Regions from separate parts of the Pseudomonas sp. XP1 genome, predicted to be linked through region 1. Evidence: riboswitches for the same ligand, from Rfam matches in the RefSeq annotation. Region 1 holds a riboswitch; each other region holds the start of a gene.
The links. A riboswitch is a leader RNA that binds a small molecule or an ion and turns the genes downstream of it on or off. The one in region 1 is predicted to bind cobalamin.
Positions count from the first base shown of each region.

Region 2: another riboswitch for cobalamin. It lies ahead of cobW (cobalamin biosynthesis protein CobW); the one in region 1 lies ahead of cobO (cob(I)yrinic acid a,c-diamide adenosyltransferase).
Region 3: another riboswitch for cobalamin. It lies ahead of ACK1U9_RS11130 (ABC transporter substrate-binding protein); the one in region 1 lies ahead of cobO (cob(I)yrinic acid a,c-diamide adenosyltransferase).

Region 1 covers NZ_JBNRIJ010000042.1:7,408-13,916, reverse strand. The annotation lists gene ACK1U9_RS23420 (hypothetical protein) at 1-522, opposite strand, end outside; cobalamin riboswitch at 690-909, shown strand; gene cobO (cob(I)yrinic acid a,c-diamide adenosyltransferase) at 1,030-1,641, shown strand; gene ACK1U9_RS23410 (cobyrinate a,c-diamide synthase) at 1,638-2,930, shown strand; gene bluB (5,6-dimethylbenzimidazole synthase) at 2,927-3,577, shown strand; gene cbiB (adenosylcobinamide-phosphate synthase CbiB) at 3,574-4,482, shown strand; gene cobD (threonine-phosphate decarboxylase CobD) at 4,475-5,467, shown strand; gene ACK1U9_RS23390 (cobyric acid synthase) at 5,464-6,509, shown strand, end outside.
Region 2 covers NZ_JBNRIJ010000025.1:73,192-79,700, reverse strand. The annotation lists gene cobN (cobaltochelatase subunit CobN) at 1-933, opposite strand, end outside; gene cobW (cobalamin biosynthesis protein CobW) at 937-2,004, opposite strand; cobalamin riboswitch at 2,105-2,317, opposite strand; gene ACK1U9_RS19330 (hypothetical protein) at 2,415-2,774, shown strand; gene ACK1U9_RS19325 (ATP-binding cassette domain-containing protein) at 3,100-4,677, shown strand; gene ACK1U9_RS19320 (branched-chain amino acid aminotransferase) at 4,814-5,833, shown strand; gene ACK1U9_RS19315 (multidrug/biocide efflux PACE transporter) at 6,085-6,509, opposite strand, start outside.
Region 3 covers NZ_JBNRIJ010000009.1:147,741-154,249, forward strand. The annotation lists gene ACK1U9_RS11105 (sensor domain-containing diguanylate cyclase) at 1-183, opposite strand, end outside; gene ACK1U9_RS11110 (hypothetical protein) at 261-740, opposite strand; gene ACK1U9_RS11115 (OprD family porin) at 845-2,185, opposite strand; gene ACK1U9_RS11120 (ABC transporter ATP-binding protein) at 2,202-2,990, opposite strand; gene ACK1U9_RS11125 (FecCD family ABC transporter permease) at 2,987-4,003, opposite strand; gene ACK1U9_RS11130 (ABC transporter substrate-binding protein) at 4,003-5,013, opposite strand; cobalamin riboswitch at 5,125-5,322, opposite strand; gene ACK1U9_RS11135 (DUF1624 domain-containing protein) at 5,351-6,509, opposite strand, start outside.

The sequences.
Region 1 (6,509 bases):
CAACTTGCGATAGGCATACGGGAAGTACCAGGCGATGGCACAGGCGGTATGTTTCTGCAGATCGTCGACCAGGTCCTGCAGTTCCTCGGGGCTGGTATGCTGGCCAGCCTTCCACGGGCTGATGAACAGCGCCCCGGCCTTCAACTGGCTGGGGTAGGCCACCTGGCGCGCGAGGGCAGCGGTCTGCTGCAGGGCTTCGGCCATGTCCAGCCGGGCGATTTTTGGCCAGCGCTGGCTGACACTGAGGTACAGCGCTTCATCGGCACTGCTGATCGACAGATCGCAGCGCCCTTCGTGTTCGCCTTCGTCGCGCTGCTTCTTGCCGGCAAACTGCTGCAGCGCCGCCAGTTCAGCCTGCCACGCCGCTGCGGCAAGCAGCCCGGTATTGGCGGCGGCGCCATGCCAGTAAGGTGCTTCCGCATCGCCAGCAAACCGGTTGAAGCGGTCGATGCAGTCGCCCCAGCGCTCCAGCACCGGGGCGAGAAACTCCAGGCGCGGGTTGTTGATGATCTGGCCTCGCATGCTGCGCTCTCCTGTTATCGTTGTAATCGCGTTCAGCCGAAAATGATGGCTATGTGATATCACTGTCTCAAGTGTGGCACAACCAGGTGAATTGGCCATTACCCAGGCCGTGCCTGTTCGACTGCAAAGCGGCCTGCTTCGATTGACGCTCCCGGTGCAACCCTCTAACCTTCGCGCGTGTTTCAGGTGCCCTGCCAGCCCCGACTGGGCAGGGTGAAACTGGGAAGCCGGTGGGTGCCAGCATGGCGCGATTCCGGCGCTGCCCCCGCAACGGTAGGTGAGTCGCGGCCGCGCAGGGCCACTGGGTGTCAGCACCCGGGAAGGCGCGCAGGCTTGGGCCAAGACCCGCTCACAAGCCCGGAGACCGGCCTGATACTGCCAACGGCATCACGGAGGGTGATGCGCGGTGCACCGTGGCGTACGGCCACGGCCCCTGCGCGTTCTCCGTGTGCCCGCCTTTTACCTGTCGCCGCGCGTTGCCGTGGCGCCAGCCAGCGGAGAACCCTGATGAGCGAATCCACCGAACGCGACGAACGCCACCTGGCGCGCATGCAGCGCAAGAAGGCGATCATCGACGAACGCATCGCCAATTCCCCAAACGAATGCGGGCTGCTGCTGGTGCTGACCGGCAATGGCAAGGGCAAGAGCAGCTCGGCTTTCGGTATGCTCGCACGCGCCCTGGGCCATGGCATGCAGTGCGGTGTGGTGCAGTTCATCAAAGGCCGCAACAGCACCGGCGAGGAGCTGTTCTTCCGCCGCTTCCCCGAGCAGGTGCGCTACCACGTGATGGGCGAAGGCTTTACCTGGGAAACCCAGGACCGCCAGCGCGACATCGCTGCCGCCGAAGCTGCCTGGGCCGTGTCGCGCCAGTTGCTGCAAGACCCGAGCGTGCAGTTCGTGGTGCTCGATGAACTGAACATCGCCCTCAAGCACGGCTACCTCGACCTTGACCAGGTGCTGTCCGACATCCAGGCCCGCCCACCAATGCAGCATGTGATCGTCACTGGCCGTGCCGCGAAACCCGAGATGATCGAACTGGCCGACACCGTGACCGAGATGGGCATGCTCAAGCACGCGTTCCAGGCTGGCATCCGTGCACAGAAGGGCGTGGAACTGTGAGTCAGCGCCATTGCCCCGCCGTGCTGATCGCGGCACCGGCCTCTGGCCAGGGCAAGACCACCGTCACCGCCGCCCTGGCCCGCCTGCACCGCAACCTCGGGCGCAAGGTGCGGGTGTTCAAGTGCGGGCCCGACTTTCTCGACCCGATGATCCTCGAGCGGGCCAGCGGCGCGCCGGTGTACCAGCTCGACCTGTGGATGATCGGCGCCGAGGAAAGCCGCCGCCTGCTGTGGGAAGCCGCCGGCGAGGCCGACCTGATCCTGATCGAAGGGGTGATGGGGCTGTTCGACGGCACGCCGTCCAGCGCCGACCTGGCGCGCCACTTCGGGGTGCCGGTGCTGGCGGTGATCGACGGCACGGCCATGGCCCAGACATTCGGCGCCCTGGCCCTGGGCCTGGCACGTTACCAGGCTGACCTGCCGTTTGCCGGTGTGCTGGCCAACCGGGTGGGTAGCCTGCGCCACGCGCAACTGCTGGAAGGTAGCCTGACCGAGGGCCTGCGCTGGTACGGCGGCTTGTCCCGCGAGCGTGGTATAGAGCTGCCCAGCCGCCACCTGGGGCTGGTCCAGGCCAGTGAGCTGAACGACCTGGACATGCGCCTGGATGCCGCTGCCGAGGCGCTTGGCGCCAGTTGCGATGCTGCCTTGCCGCCGCCAGTGAGCTTTGCCGAACCCGAGCCGCAAGCCAGTACTGCCTCGTTGGCCGGTGTGCGCATTGGCGTGGCGCGGGACGAGGCCTTCGCCTTCACCTATGGCGCCAACCTCGACCTGCTGCGCAACCTGGGCGCACAGCTCGAGTTCTTCTCGCCGCTGCACGACCGCGAACTGCCGGCAGTGGACAGCCTGTATCTGCCGGGCGGTTATCCCGAGCTGCACCACCACGCCCTGGCCGCCAATGCGCCGATGAGCGAGGCTATACGCGCCCACCACGCCCAGGGCAAACCGTTGCTGGCCGAGTGCGGCGGCATGTTGTACCTGCTCGATGCCCTGACCGACGTGGCCGGCGAGCGTGCCGAACTGCTTGGCCTGCTGCCTGGCGAGGCAACCATGCAGAAGCGCCTGGCTGCCTTGGCCCTGCAGGCGGTGGAGCTGCCGGAAGGCACCTTGCGCGGGCACACCTATCACCATTCGCTGACCAATACCGCACTGCAGCCGATTGCGCGTGGCCTGAGCCCTAACGGCGGGCGTGGCAACGAAGCGGTTTACCGCCTGGGTCGGCTGACGGCGTCCTACGTGCACTTCTACTTCCCCTCCAACCCGGACGCGGCGGCGGCGCTATTGCGACCATGAGCGAACACGCCTACAGCGACGCCGAGCGCGCCGCGATCTACCGGGCCATCGGCGAACGCCGTGACATGCGCCATTTCGCCGGTGGCGAAGTGGCCCCGGAAGTGCTGGGCCGCCTGTTGGCTGCCGCGCACCAGGCGCCCAGCGTCGGGCTGATGCAGCCCTGGCGTTTCATCCGCATCACCCGGCGCGACCTGCGTGCGCGCATCCAGGCCTTGGTGGAAGCAGAGCGGGTGCTTACCGCCGAAGCTTTGGGCGAACGTTCCGACGCCTTCATGAAGCTGAAGGTGGAAGGCATCAACGACTGCGCCGAGCTGCTGGTGGCCGCCCTGATGGACAACCGCGAGCCGCATATCTTCGGCCGCCGCACCCTGCCGGAAATGGACCTGGCCTCGCTGGCCTGCGCCATCCAGAACCTGTGGCTGGCAGCCCGTGGCGAAGGCCTGGGCATGGGCTGGGTGTCGCTGTTCGACCCGCAGGCGCTGGCGACGCTGCTGGGCATGCCGACCGGGGCCAAGCCGGTCGCGGTGCTGTGCCTGGGGCCGGTGACCGAGTTCTACCCGGCACCGATGCTGGTGCTGGAAAACTGGGCCGAGGAACGGCCCTTGAGTGAAATGCTCTTTGAGAACCAATGGGGAGAGCGCCAATGAGCGTGGCCTTGCTGACCGTGGCAGGGGTGGCCCTGGATGCCCTGCTGGGCGAACCGCAGCGGCGCCACCCGCTGGTGGCCTTCGGCAACATGGCCGGTAACCTCGAGCGCCGCCTGAATGCCGGAGGGCGCGGCTGGCGCAGCCACGGGGTAAGCGCATGGTTCCTGGCCGTGGTGCCGCTTACCCTGGTGGCACTGATCCTGTCTTGGCTGCCGTACATCGGCTGGCTGGTCGACGTGCTGGCGCTGTACTGCGCCGTCGGGCTGCGCAGCCTGGGCGAGCACGTGTTGCCGGTGGCCAGTGCCTTGCGCCAGGGTGACCTGCAAGAAGCACGGCGCCGTGTGGGCTACCTGGTCAGCCGCGAAACCCGCGAACTGGACGAACCTGCGGTGGCCCGGGCGGCCACCGAATCGGTGCTGGAGAATGGCAGCGATGCGGTATTCGCCGCGCTGTTCTGGTTCGTGGTCGCAGGCGCGCCGGGCGTGGTGCTGTACCGCCTGAGCAACACCCTGGATGCCATGTGGGGCTATCGCAACGAGCGCTTCGAACGCTTCGGCTGGTGCGCGGCGCGCGTCGACGATGTGCTCAACTATATTCCTGCCAGGCTGGTGGCGTTGACCTACGCGCTGCTGGGCAAGACCCGCCTGGCCCTGGCCTGCTGGCGCAAGCAGGGCCCGCTGTGGGACAGCCCCAATGCCGGGCCGGTGATGGCCGCCGGTGCAGGTGCGTTAGGTGTGGAACTCGGTGGCCCGGCGGTGTACCACGGCGAACTGCATGAGCGGCCACGCCTGGGTGACGGGCCAATGGCCGACGCCGACGCCATCGAACGCGGTTGGGGCCTGGTGCAGCGCGGCGTATGGCTGTGGCTGCTGGTGATCTGCCTGGGGGCCTATATCAATGCTTGAACACGGAGGCCGCCTGCTGCGGGCGGTACGGCAATACGGCATCGCTCGCGAGCAGTGGCTCGACCTGTCCAGCGGCATTGCGCCATGGCCTTTCCCGATTCCACCGATTCCAATGGAGGCCTGGGCGCGCCTGCCGGAGACCGAGGACGGCCTGGAGGACGCCGCGCGTGCGTATTACGGCGCACGCCAATTGCTGGCAGTGGCCGGTTCCCAGGCCGCGATCCAGGCCTTGCCGCTGTTGCGCGCAGCCGGCCGGGTAGGGGTGTTGACACCTTGCTATGCCGAGCACCCATACGCCTGGCAACGGGCGGGGCATCAGTTGCTGGAGCTGGACGAAGCGCAGGTCGAGGCGACGCTCGACAGCCTCGACGTACTGGTGCTGGTCAACCCCAACAACCCCACCGGCCGCCGGGTGCCGCGTGAACGCCTGCTGGATTGGCACGCCCGCCTGGCCGCCCGCGGTGGCTGGCTGCTGGTCGACGAAGCGTTCATGGACAACACCCCGGCGCAAAGCGTGGTCGATTGTGCCGAGCGCCCGGGGCTGATAGTGCTGCGCTCGTTCGGCAAGTTCTTCGGCCTGGCTGGCGTGCGCCTGGGGTTCGTTGCCGCCGAACGCAGCCTGCTGCTGCACCTGGCCGAGTTGCTTGGGCCGTGGACCGTCAATGGCCCGACCCGAGTGCTGGCCCAGGCCAGCCTGGCCGACCACGACGCTCAGCGTGTGCAGGTCGAACGCTGCGCTGCAGCCAGCCGGCGGCTGGCGGTGCTGTTGCGTAGCGCCGGCCTGGCGCCCAGCGGCGGTTGCGACCTGTTCCAGTACGTCCGCAGCGAGCAGGCTGCGCAACTGCATGACTTTCTCGCCCGCCACGGCATCCTGGTGCGGCTGTTCGAGCACCCGCCGGCAATACGCCTGGGGCTGCCAGCCTGTGCGGCCGACGAACAGCGCCTGGCCCAGGCCCTGGCGGCCTATCAGAAGGAAATGGCATGACCACCCTCATGGTGCAAGGCACCACCTCCGACGCCGGCAAAAGCACGCTGGTGACCGCGCTGTGCCGCTGGCTGTTGCGCCAGGGCGTTGGCGTGGTGCCGTTCAAGCCGCAGAACATGGCGCTGAACAGCGCGGTGACCGCCGACGGCGGTGAAATCGGCCGGGCCCAGGCAGTGCAGGCCCAGGCCTGCCGCCTGCAACCGCATACCGACATGAACCCGGTGCTGCTCAAGCCCAACAGCGATACCGGCGCCCAGGTGATCATCCATGGCCGCGCCGTCACCAGCATGAACGCGGTGGCCTACCACGACTACAAGGCTATCGCCATGCAGGCGGTGCTGGCTTCGCACCAGCGCCTGAATGCTGCCTGGCCGGTGGTCATGGTCGAAGGTGCGGGCTCGCCAGCGGAGATCAACCTGCGTGCCGGGGACATTGCCAACATGGGCTTTGCCGAAGCGGTGGACTGCCCGGTGATCCTGGTTGCCGACATCAATCGTGGTGGTGTTTTCGCCCATCTGGTCGGCACTCTGGAACTGCTGTCGCCCAGTGAGCAGGCGCGGGTAAAGGGCTTTGTCATCAACCGCTTCCGCGGCGACATCGCCTTGCTGCAGCCGGGGCTGGACTGGCTGGAGCAGCGCACCGGCAAGCCGGTACTGGGCGTGCTGCCGTATGTTAACGACCTGCATCTGGAAGCCGAAGACGGCATCGACGCACGCCAGGGGGCAAAGGCCGAGCGCGTGCTCAAGGTGATCGTCCCGGTGCTGCCGCGTATCAGCAACCATACCGACTTCGACCCACTGCGCCTGCACCCCCAGGTGGACCTGCAGTTCATTGGCCCGGGCCAGCCGATACCGGCCGCCGACCTGATCATCCTGCCCGGGTCCAAGAGTGTGCGCGGCGACCTGGCGCAACTGCGTGAGCGTGGTTGGGACAAGGCCATCGACCGGCACCTGCGCTATGGCGGCAAGCTGATCGGGATCTGCGGTGGCCTGCAGATGCTGGGCCGCGAAGTGCATGACCCGCTTGGTCTCGAAGGGGTCGC
Region 2 (6,509 bases), on a different contig from region 1:
GTCACGCGCCCCCAGGCCCTGCTCGCTGGCTTCCCAGCCGGGCTGGTTGTCTTGTGCGCAGATGGCCTGCAGCACCGGGATGTCGCGACGGAACGGGCGCAGGTTGGGGCGTTCGGGGCTGGACAGGGCAAAGCCGGTGGTGTTGACCAGCACTTCGGCCCCCACCTCGTCCAGCCAGGCTTCGACCTGCTCCAGGCAGGCGCTTTCCTTTAGGCTGGCCACCGCGATCGGCAACGGGTTGAGCCCGGCGGCCTGCAGGCGCTGGCAGAACACATCGATGAACGCGGTGTTGGCCGCCTGCAGGTGCGAGCGGTAGAACAGCAGCGGCGCCACTGGCTGTTCGGGGTGCCACTGCGGGTACCAGTCCTCCAGCGTGGCGCTGCCCTTGGCCGGGTGATACACGGCAGTGCGCGGCAAAGGCTGTGGTTCGTCCCAGGCATAGTCGCGGCCCAGCCACTGGCTGGCCAGGCAGTTGAACAGGTTGATGGCGTTGGCCTTGCCGCCCTGGCGCAAGTAGTGCCAGAGGCGTTCGGCCTGCTCGCCGCTGACACTGCCCAGGCTGGTCAGTTCCGGGTCCGGGCGGTCGTCGCCCGGCACCAGGATCAGTTGCACGCCTCGGCCGGCCAGCTCGACCAGCTGCTCGACGCCATAGCGCCAGTAGCCGACGCCACCGTGCAGCGACACCAGGATGACCTTGGCATGGCGAAGTACCTGGTCGACGTAAAGGTCGACCGAGGCATGGTTCTGTACCTGCATCGGGTTGGCCAGGCGCAGGCTGGGGTAATCCTGGGGCAATTGCTCGGCGGTATCGGCGAGCAATGCCAGATGGGAATCGCCGCTGCAGAGAATCACCAGCTCGGCGGGCGTCTGGCCGAGGTCGGCAATGCTGTCATCCGGCACGAAGCCGCCGGGCTGGGTCCGCAGCAGGTGCATGGGTCAGGCGCCCAGTGCCTGGCGCAGGCGCGCTTCCAGCTGGGCGGCGTCGAGGTCCTGGCCGATCAGCACCAGGCGGGTGATGCGCGGTTCGTCGGTGCGCCAGGCGCGGTCGAAGTGCTTGTCGAAACGGGTGCCCACGCCCTGTACCAGCAAGCGCATCGGCTTGCCCGGGATGGCAGCGAAGCCTTTGGCGCGCAGGATGCCGAATTCCACCACCAACTGGGTCAGGGCGTCGAGCAGCAGGCTTTCGTCGGCTTCTGGCAGGTCGATGGAGATGGAGTCGAAGGCATCGTGGTCGTGATCGTCATGGTCATCGCCGTCATGGTGCGAGTCGTGGTGGGTACGGCGGCCATCGATGTGCGCCTCGGACTCGGCACCCACGCCCAGCAGCACTTCCAGCGGCAGCTTGCCGCTGCTGGCTTCGATCACTTTGACCGCCGGCGGCAGTTCTTCGGCCACCTCGGCGCGGACCTTGGCCAGGCCTTCGGCGTCGATCAGGTCGGCCTTGTTCAGCACCACCAGGTCGGCGCTGGCCAGCTGGTCGGCGAACAGTTCGTGCAGCGGTGACTCGTGGTCCAGGTTGGGGTCGAGCTTGCGCTGGGCATCGACCTGGTCCGGGTAGGCGGCGAAGGTGCCGGCGGCCACGGCCGGGCTGTCGACTACCGTGATCACCGCGTCGACGGTGCAGGCATTGCGGATTTCCGGCCACTGGAAGGCTTGCACCAGCGGTTTGGGCAGGGCCAGGCCGCTGGTTTCGATGAGGATATGGTCCAGGTCGCCACGGCGTGCCACCAGCTCGCGCATCACCGGGAAGAACTCTTCCTGCACGGTGCAGCACAGGCAGCCGTTGGCCAGCTCGTAGACGCGACCGGTGGCTTCTTCTTCGGTGCAACCGATGCTGCACTGCTTGAGGATTTCGCCGTCGATGCCCAGTTCGCCGAACTCGTTGACGATCACCGCAATGCGGCGGCCCTGGGCGTTGTCGAGCATGTGGCGCAGCAAGGTGGTCTTGCCCGAGCCGAGGAAGCCGGTGACGATGGTGACGGGGAGCTTGGCCAGTGTTTTCATGTCGCATTGCCCTTGGCAGATTGGCGCGGGCATGCAGGACGACAGCCGCAGGCCAGGCCGGCCGGGCTTGTTCGCCACCGGATCACCCCGCCCGGTTGAAAGTCGAAAACGTGACGAGGCAGGTCTCCTGGCTCGCACCGTTCCATGTGCCCGCTGGTGCAGCAGGCTGGCGGGATGACGCCTTCCCGCGCGCGGGCGCAGTGGCTGTGTCGATCCGTTGTCGGTGCTTACAGTTGCGGGGGCAGCCGCGGCTTGTACCGCGTTCCCGTCTTAGCTTCGGCCTGGCCGAAGAACCTCGAAGTGGCAAGGCTACGCAGTGGCTGGCGGGTGGTCAACCATTGCTGTCGGGCTGGCCGACAACAAGCGCCGCAACTGCGTTAGAGTGGTGGCTTTGAGCAGCGAGGCCCACGGTGAAACCCCTGAACAAGCGCGATATGGCACGCCTGGAGCGTGAGCTGGTGGCTTGCCTGACCGAAGCCTGCGAAACCGCCAAGGCGGAGATCGTCGGTTTCAGCTGGCTTACCCATCGTCTGGCTCTCGAGGATTTTCCGGCCAGCCTGCGTATTACCTGGGTATTCGAGCGAGAGGCCGAAAAGGCCGCCGCCTTGGCGGGCGACGCCAAAATGCGCATGCTCGCGCTGACGGGCCTTGCGCTGGAGCAGGCCGGCATTCAGCTGGATCATCCAGCCTGGCATGTACGGTTTGACAGTGAAGAGGCGTGCCAGCAGAGCCACGGCGGCGATTGGACCAGGCGTTTGGTGGGGCGCTGAACCAGGGGCATGCGCGGCCCTGCAGGTCCGGTGCACGCCTTAAGGGCGACGCCGGCCATGTGGGAGCGGGTTTACCCGCGAACACGGGCGAAGCCCGTGCCATCCACCGCGTCGCCTGTCTCGCGGGTGAACCCGCACCCACAGGGTCCGTGGCGCACTCGCGGAATGTGTTTTCCCGCGACAACAATGCCTCTATCCGTTAGGCTACGCATTCCCCTGTCACGAGGTATTCGTCCAATGCGCCATTGATGCCGCCGTCCCTTCGACGGCCAGTCTTCAGCCTCCGGTTCGCTCCGGAGATGTCGCGGCATTTGTGGAGTTGTGCATGACGAACACGTCGATCCTGACGCTGGACAGCGTCTCCCTGGCCTTGCCTGACGGCAGGCTGTTATTTACCGACCTCAGCGAAACCTTCGACCAACGCCGCACCGGCCTGGTCGGGCGCAACGGTGTGGGCAAGAGCCTGCTCGGGCAGATACTTGCCGGCCAGCGCGAACCAAGCAGCGGCCAGTGTCGGCGCCTTGGGCGCGTCCATCTTCTGGACCAGCAGGTGATCGAGCACAGCGCCACGGTCGCCGACCTGGCCCAGGTGGGCGCGGTGCTCGCTGCGCTGGAGCGCATCGAGCAAGGCAGTGTCGCACCCAGTGACTTCGACGCCGTCGGCGAACGTTGGGATATTCGCGAGCAATTGCAGGGGCACCTGCAACGCCACGGCCTGGGCCAACTCGACTGGCACCAGCCCGCCCACAGCCTGAGCGGTGGTCAGGCCATGCGCGTGGCGCTGGTCGGCGCCTGGCTCAGCGAAGCGGACTACCTGATACTCGACGAACCGAGCAATCACCTGGACAGCGACGCCCGCGCCCAACTATTGGGCATGATCGAAGCCTGGGACCGGGGTTTGCTGGTGATCAGCCATGATCGCAGCCTGCTCGCGCACATGACGCGCATCGTCGAATTATCCAGCCTGGGCTTGCGGGCCTATGGCGGCAACTACACCTTCTATTCGGCCCAGAAAGCCAGCCAGACAGCGCAGGCCCAACAGCAACTTGCCCGGCTGAAACAGGAGGAGCAACGCCAGGCGCGCGAACTGCAGCGTCAGCGCGAAGACCTGGAACGTCATCAAGCCCGCGCCGGGCGCAATGCCAGGCACGCCAACCAGGCCAAGATCCTGGTCGACCGCCAGCAGGAGCGCAGTCAGGCCACTGCGGGCAAACAGCGCCGCGACCATCGCGACGCCCGGCAGGCGCTGCAGGGCAAAGTGCGTGACGCCGCCCGCGAAGTCGAGCAGGACAGCGCCATTACCCTGCATGCACCCACGCCGCAGCGTCATCCAGGCCGCGAAGTGCTGGCCCTGCAGGCGCTGCGCCTGCCACGCGGGACGCGCAAACCACTGAACCTGCGCGTGTGCCTGGGCCAGCGGGTGGGCCTGGTAGGCGCCAATGGCAGTGGCAAGTCCACCCTGCTCAGGCTGATGAACGGTGAGTTGCCAGCACCAACCGAGAGCCTGCGCCTCAGTGGGGAAACCGCCCTGCTCGACCAGCACTGCAGCGCACTGCCAGGCAATACCAGTGTGCTCGAGCACCTGCGCCAGGCAAACCCGACGCTGGCCCAGGGCGACTTGCGCAGCCGCCTGGCGCAACTGGGCCTGGATGCGGCCCGCATCGAACTACCCAGCAGCCTGCTCAGCGGGGGTGAGCGGATGAAGGCGGCACTGGCCGCCGTGCTATACCGCGAACGGCCGCTCGACCTGTTATTGCTGGACGAACCCGGCAACCACCTGGACCTGCCATCGCTGGCCGCACTGGAACACATGCTCGGGCAGTTTCGCGGGGCGCTGGTGGTGGCGTCCCACGACCAGGTACTGCTCGACCAGCTGGCGCTGGACGAGTACCTGCACCTGTAAACGCCGCAATAAATGCATTGCAGGCTATCAATTCGTGACTGGCCGTTCCCGATCTGCCACGGATGTATTATGGTGGCGTGGTGCGCATATAACAGCAGCCCGAGCAATCGGGCACTTGCAAGACAATGAGGGTGTCATGAGCAACGAAAGCATTAATTGGGACAAGCTCGGTTTCGACTATATCAAGACCGACAAACGCTACCTGTCCGTATGGCGCAATGGCGAGTGGGACAAGGGCACCCTGACCGAAGACAACGTACTGCACATTAGTGAAGGCTCCACCGCCCTGCACTACGGCCAGCAGTGCTTCGAAGGCCTCAAGGCCTACCGTTGCAAGGACGGTTCGATCAACCTGTTCCGCCCGGACCAGAACGCCGCCCGCATGCAGCGCAGCTGCGCCCGCCTGCTGATGCCGCAGGTGCCGACCGATGTGTTCATCGAGGCGTGCAAGCAAGTGGTCAAGGCCAACGAGAAGTTCGTGCCTCCGCACGGTAAAGGCGCCCTCTACCTGCGCCCGTTCGTGATTGGCACCGGTGACAACATTGGCGTGCGCACCGCCCCCGAGTTCATCTTCTCGATCTTCGCCATCCCGGTTGGCTCGTACTTCAAGGGCGGCATGAAGCCGCACAACTTCCAGATCTCCAGCTTCGACCGCGCAGCCCCCCAAGGCACTGGCGCGGCCAAGGTCGGTGGCAACTACGCCGCCAGCCTGCAGCCGGGTGCAGAAGCGAAGAAAGCCAACTTCGCCGACGCCATCTACCTCGACCCGCTGACCCACACCAAGATCGAGGAAGTCGGTTCGGCCAACTTCTTCGGCATCACCGCCAACAACGAGTTCGTCACCCCGAAATCGGCTTCGGTGCTGCCAGGCATCACCCGCCTGTCGCTGATGGAACTGGCGCAATCGCGCCTGGGCCTGACCGTGATCGAAGGCGATGTGGAAATCAACAAGCTGGACCGTTTCGTCGAAGCCGGCGCCTGCGGTACCGCGGCGGTGATCACCCCGATCGGCGGCATCGAGTACAACGGCAAACTGCACGTGTTCCACGACCTGGAAAAGGTCGGCCCGGTTACCCAGAAGCTCTACAACGAGCTGACCGGTATTCAGAGCGGTGACGTGGAAGCACCGGCTGGCTGGATCGTCAAGGTTGCCTGAGACGCTTTAGCGGCTTGAAAAACGGGGCATGCCAGCGATGGCATGCCCCGTTTTTTATTGGCTGACGCGGTCAACTATGATGGCACCGGCTGCGCCGGTGTTCGCGGCTAAAGCCGCTCCCACAGGTACAGCGCAAGCCTGAAGCCTGCGCCGTCCCTGTAGGAGCGGCCTTGTGTCGCGAAAGGGCTGCGAAGCGGCCCCAGGATATCCGCACAATGCACAAATCGAGGGGCCGCGCAGGCAGGTAGTTCTCATGCAAGGCGACGCTGTATCAGCAGGTGCCGGGCTTTGTCGAAGGCCCAGTTGTACAGCACGGTGTAGGGCAGGATGATCACGAAGAAGCCCAACTCCACCATGAACGCCTGCAGCAACGAAATCTCCAGCATCCACGCCGCCACCGGCAGACACCACACCACCAGCCCGGCTTCGAAGCCCAGGCCGTGCACAAAGCGTGCGCTGGCCTTCCAGTGGATGCGCTCGCCGCGGACGTAGCGATCGACCAGCGCGTTGTAGACCATGTTCCACAGCATGGCGATCACCGACAGGGTCACCGCCAGCGCTCCCGCCGTCGCCAGCGACTTGCCCATGATCCAGGACAACAGCGGCGCACACAGCAGCACCGCGAACACTTCATAACCGACAGCGTGAACCAGGCGTTCGGTGAAAGACACGTTTT
Region 3 (6,509 bases), on a different contig from region 1:
GATGCTGGCCAGCTTCATCGCATACACCCGGTTGGCTTCCAGGGCGTGGTCGATCAGCAGCTGGCGTTGCACCCGGTAGCTGGCAAAATAGCTGGCGCACAGCATGACCACGGCGGTAAGGGCGCAAAGCACCAGAATGAGTGTGCGTAGATCCAGACGCAGTCCGTGCTTGGCGTGTGGCAATCCTGACCTCGGATGATCGAAAACGGCTACGAAATGGGTACAACGTTACGCCTTATGGGCGCAGTGGGGAACCGCGTTCAGGAGCCTGGGTTTTCCAGCGCGTCCAGCTCGTCTTCAACCTGCTGCATGCGCTGCTCGGCCAGGGCCTGCACCTTCGCGTCGCGGGCCGATTCGCGCATCAGGGCGGTGAGCTTCTCGCTCAGGCGCTTGCCGGCCTCGGTGTCTTCCAGGGCGCGGGCCTTGGCCGGGTCTTGGGTGGCCTCGACGATAGTGGCGAATTCGGCATTGCTGAAGTTCTTTTCGCTGTACAGGCGGAACAGGTCCTGGCGCTGGTCCTCGACGGTCAGGTGCTTGCGCAGCACGCTCTGGATGGTCGCTTGCGACAGCTGCGGGTGCGTGCGGCCGAGCAGCGCGGCCATGCGCTCGATATTGTGCGTGTAGGCATCCTGCAGCGGCAGCTGGGCCAGGATCTGTTCTTCGCGGGAGGGTTTCTGGTCGCAGGCGGTGAGGGCTGCAGTCAGTAGCAGGGGCAGCAGCAACTTCTGGAAGCGAGGCATGGCGTGGCCTGGTTGGGCAGTGAGTGCTGCCGATTATACGGCAGTTGTGGTTGCCTGATGGATTTTGGGGCTGCCTTGCAGCCCCATTCAGGCAACGCGGAACATCAGAACCCACCCCCCAACGGCCATTCCACCGCCAACCGTATCTGGTCCCCATCCAGCTCCGCCTGCGCCGTATTGCCCCGATGCACGTTATGCCGCAGCGAAAACGCGGTGCCCTTGGCCTTGCCGCTCTGCACCACATACCGGGCCTCCAGGTCGCGCTCCCAATGCTTGCCCCCCTTGCCATAACCCAGGTAGGCATACCCGCCCGCAGGGTCGACATGGCTGCCGTCGATATCGAACCCGCGCACGTACAACGCCGTCAGGTTCAACCCCGGTACGCCATAGGCGCCCATGTTCAGGTCATAGCGCGCCTGCCACGACTTTTCGTTTGGTGCGTTGAAGTCCGACATCTGCACCGCGTTGGCAATGAAGATTGCCCCTCGCGTCACGTAGTCGAACGGCGTGTTGCCGTCCACCTGCTGCCAGCCCAGGCTGAAACCGTGCGGCCCGTGGTCGTAACGCGAGACCAGGCTCCAGGTGGTGTTGTCGATGTGCCCTGACAGCGCCTTGCCGGTGTCGGTGGTGCGGTACAGGTTTAGGTCGAGGGTTAGGCTGCGGCGCTCATCCAGGGCATGGCTGAGGGTGCTGCCCAGGTAATGCTGGTTCCAGCTGTCCTGGTAGCGTGAGGTGTACAGGCTGCCGCTGAAGACGGCGCCGGGGTTCCACACCACGCCGGCCAGGTCGAAGCTGTTGCCCTGGCGGCCATTGGAGTAGTTCACCACGAAACCCTGATCGTGGCTGGATGCATTGCGGTCGGCGTTCTCGTTGAAATGCCCTGCCACCAGCCTGAGGTTGTCGAACTCGGTACTGTCAAGGAAGAACCCGGTCGCGGTCTCGGGCAGCAGGCGGCTATCGGACGAACTGAACACCGGGGTCTTGACCCGTTGCTCACCGTAGGACAGCACGGTATCGGACATGCGCAGTTTCAGTGCCGCGCCGGCACGGCTGTATTCGTTCTTCGGGTGCCCCTCGTTATCCACCCCGAGCAAGCGTGCCTTGCCCACGCGCCCGCCGCCGCTGTCGAGTTGCACGCCCAGGTAGGCGTGGGCGTCGACCCCGACACCGATCAGCCCCTGGGTAAAACCGGACCGGAAGGTGCCCATCAGGCCATAGGCCCATTCCTCGGCCTTGCCGCTACGTTCATTGCGCGGCTTGTAGGCGTTGCGCCCGGCACTGTTGCGCCCGCCATGTTTGTAATCGCGCTGGTCGAATACGCTGCGGTTGAGCAGGCTCCAGCGGCCATCCTCGACAAAACCGTTGCTTTGCGACTGGGCGGAGTCGGCCAGTGCAGGGGGGGCGAGCAGGGCGCTGGCGAGCAGCAAAGGGACAGAGCGCGACATGGGCAGAACTTCCTGTTCAGGGGGCGCGAAAACGCAGGATGCGCGCGCCGTCGAAAGGGTCGATGAGGTAATGGGCGTGCACGCCGAAGGTGTTCAGCAGGCGCTCGGGTGTAAGCACCTCGAGCGGTTTGCCGAGGGCGACCAGGCGGCCCTTGTCGAGCACCGCGATGCGGTCGCAGGTGAGCGCCTGGTTGAGGTCGTGCAGGGCCACCAGGGTGGTCACCGGCAAGGCCTGCACCTGCTGCAACAGGCTCAGCTGGTGCTGGATATCCAGGTGGTTGGTCGGCTCGTCCAGCAGCAGCACCTGCGGCCGCTGTGCCAAAGCACGGGCGATGTGCACGCGCTGGCGTTCGCCACCTGACAGCGACCCCCACAGGCGTGTGCGCAGGTGCAGGGCGTCGAGGTCGGCCAGGGCCTGTTCGACGATCGCGTGGTCCTCCCGGGAGAACGGCGCCAGCGCCGACAGCCAGGGGGTGCGGCCCAGGGCAACGGCATCGAACACGCTGATCGCATCGAGGGTGTCGGCCTGCTGTTCGACCAGCGCCAAGGCCTGGGCGACCCGGCGGCGGGGCAACCGTGCGAGCGGTTCCCCCAGCAGTTGCACGCCGCCGTTGCCTGGCTTGCGCAGCCCGGCCAGCACCTTCAGCAGCGAGGATTTGCCGGAGCCGTTGGGGCCGACGATGCCCAGGGTTTCACCGGCGACAACGCTCAGTTCGATATTGCTGAGCACGGTATTGCCGGCCAGTTGCAGCCCCAGGTTCTGGCAACTCAAGGGGGCCATCCGTACCGCCGTCATGACCGTCATGGGCGCCCCCGGCGGCTGATCAGGATCAACGCGAAGACCGGTGCGCCGAGCAGCGCGGTGACCACGCCAACCGGGATCACCTGGCCAGGGATCAAGGTGCGCGACAGGATGTCGGCGGCAATCAGGAACAGTGCCCCGCCCAGTGCGCTGGCGGGCAGCAGGCGGCTGTGCCCGGGGCCTAGCAGCAGGCGCAGGGCATGGGGGATCACCAGCCCGACAAAACCGATGGCGCCGACGATGGACACCATCACGGCGGTCACCAGCGCCGCGCAGCTGATCAGCAGCAACTGGGTACGCCGCACCGGGATGCCGAGCGACGCCGCCGAGTCGGCACCGAAGGTGAAGGCATCCAAGGCACGGCGATGCCACAGGCACACCAGCAGCCCGAACAGTACAACCGGCACGGCCAGCCACACCGAAGGCCAACGTACGCCACTGAGGTTGCCCAGCAGCCAGAACAGGATGCCGCGTGCCTGCTCGGCGGTGGCCGACATGGTGATGAGGAAGGCGGTAAGGGCGTTGAACAGTTGCGAGCCGGCGATCCCGGCAAGGATCACCTGGGCATTGTTGCTGCTGGGGCCGGCTGCCCGGGCCAGTACCAGTACCAGGGCGAACGCTGCCAGGGCGCCGATGAAGGCGCCGCCAGACATGCTCAGCGCCAGGCTGCCGAAGCCCAGCAGGCCCACCAGCACCGCACCGGTCGAGGCGCCGGCAGACAGCCCCAGCAGGTAAGGCTCGGCCAACGGGTTGCGCAACAGTGCCTGGAGGATCACGCCGCAGGTGGCAAGGCCGGCGCCGCAGGCCGCAGCAACCAGGGTGCGGGGCAGGCGGTAGTTCCAGACGATGCCGGCGTCGATCGGTTCGACCGGGTAGCCGGCCTGCCACAGGTGGTTGGCCAGCACCTGGCTGACCACGCCGGGCGACAGGTTGGTTTCGCCGATGGCGGTGCCGGCCATCAGGGCTGCCAACAGGGCGGCCAGGGCAACGGCGATGCAGGGTAGCAGGCGCATCATCACTGGGCTGCTTTGCCGCTGGCGAAGGCGGCAGCCAGCGTCTGCAGGCCGCTGAACAAGCGAATGCCGGCCTGCATGGCGTCGGCGTCGAGGATGATGATGCGGTCGTGCTTCACCGCGTCCATGTTGCGCGTTACCGGGTCGCTACGCAGGAATGCCAGCTTCTTCTCGTAGTCGTCGGCGGGGTAGCGGCGGCGGTCCATGCGGGCAATGATCAGCCAGGTGGGGTTGGCCTTGGCCAGGGTTTCCCAACCTACGGTCGGCCATTCTTCGCTGGACTCGACCACGTTGCGCACGCCGAGGGTACGCAGCATGAAGTCGGCGACCCCCTGGCGGCCCGCCACGTAGGGGTCGGTGTGCAGGTCGGCGCTGGAGAACCAGAACAGCGCCGAGGTGGCGCCCAGGTCCTTGTCGGCCAGTTGCGCCCTGGCACTGTCCAGGCGGCTTCTGAGCTCGGTATTCAGGGCCGTGCCACGGTCCTGTACGTCGAAGATTGCCGCCAGCTGGCTGACGCTCTTGTAGATGGTGTCGACCTGGAACGCCTGCAGGCGGGTGCCATCGGCGCCCACCAGGTTGTCCTTGCCTTCGCAGTCCGACGGCAGCAGGTAGGTGGGGATGCCCAGTTCATCGAACTGCTCGCGGGTGCCGACCACGCCCTGGGCACCGACCATCCATTCGAACTGCACCGTCACCAGTTGCGGGCGCTTGCCCACTACCGCCTCGAAGCTGGGTTCGTTGTCGGCCAGGCGCGGCACCTTGGCGTTCTGCATCTGGTACTCGGGCAGCACGTTGTTGAACCACAGCGAGGTGGCTGCCAGTTTGTCGCCCAGCCCCAGCGCGTAGAGCATCTCGGTACCGGCCTGGCCAATGGTGACCGTGCGTTGCGGCGCCTGGGCGAAGGTTTGCGGCTTGCCGCAGTTGTCGACCGTCAGCGGGTAATGGGTGGCAGCAGCCTGGGCCAGGCCGGTGAGGCCGAGGCCGGCGAGCAGGGTGGCAAAACGGGGCAGCATGCTGGGCGATCTCCTATCGGACAGTTCGGGTGAGGAACGCACGGACAGGCATCGCCGAGCCCCCGCTGGCGGCAGGGGCAACACTGATGGCCAATCCCGGACACCCCGCCGGTTGGTGAATGTAGGCCGGCAGGTCTCCTGACTGGTGCGTCATGGCCTGGCTCCGGCCTTCCCGGGTTCGTGGCCCAGTGGCATCGATGGAGCAGGCTCGGCACCTACAGTTGCGGGGGCAGTTCCGTTTGGCCCGAATTGGCGGGCCTGGGATTCCCTATTGATTCCGTGGTGGAAACCGGCGGCCGGCATGGTAGACCATCGTGCCGCCGGGTGAAAACGCTTTTCAAAAGTACTTCAGCCAGGTGATGTCGCGCCGCTGCGCCTTGAGGCGGGCGAACCAGCGCACCGGCAGGTACAGCGAAACCGCCAGCAGCGCTGCCCCCAGCCACACCGCAGGGATGCCGTCGAAGCCGAAGTAGTCGCCATGGTTGCGGCCAAACAGCGCCACGCTGGCCAGGTACAGCAGCTTCAGCACATACAGGTGCAGCAGGTAGAAGAACATCGGTGCCGCGCCGAACACCGCCAGGGCACTGATCCACCGGGCCTGGCCGGCGCGTTCGAAGGCGCGCAGCAACAGCAGGCCGCAGCCCAGGGTCAGGGCCAGGAACAGCAGCGACGGCGGGTATTTGGTGATGTTGAAGAAGCTCATCAGGGTTTGCGTGACGGTCGGGTAAGCGCTCCACGGCGCCTCGCCGTAGCCGTTGACCAGGCGCAGCGCAACAAAGCCCAGCAGCGCGATCAGCCCGGCCAGCAGCAGGCGATGCTGGCGTTGGCCGGCCTCGCTGGCACGGGCGAACCATGGGCCCAGGCCATAGCCCAGGGCGATGACACCGATCCACGGCAGCACCGGGTAAGAGGTACGCAGACGCAGGCTTTCGGAGTACTCCAGCCAACCCCGGTCATGCAGGATCGCCCAAGGCACATGCAAGGCTGATTCGACGCCGAAGTGCAGGCCATCGAGCAGGTTGTGGCCGGCGATGATGATTGCGCCCAGGGCGATCAGGGCGGCGCGTGGCAACCAGACCAGCAGCGACAGGGCGATCATGCTCACGCCGATGGCCCAGATCACCTGCAGGTAGATGACGCTGGGTGGCAGCTGGAACGTCCAGGCGAAGTTGACCAGGGTGAATTCCAGCACCACCAGGAACAGCCCGCGCTTGAACAGGAACGCCGAGACATCGCCGCGGCCCTGGTGTTTCTCGCCGTACAGCCAGGCCGACAGCCCGGTCAGCATGACGAACACCGGCGCGCACAGGTGGGCCAGGGTGCGGCTGAAGAACAGCGAAGGCTCGGTGGTATCGATGGCCATCGGGTCGCTGACCTGGCGGTGCAGGAAGAAGGTTTCGCGGACGTGGTCCAGGAGCATGAACAGGATCACCAGGCCGCGCAGGGCATCGATGCTCTGCAGGCGCTGGGTGAGCAGGGTGGGGGTGGCACTGGCG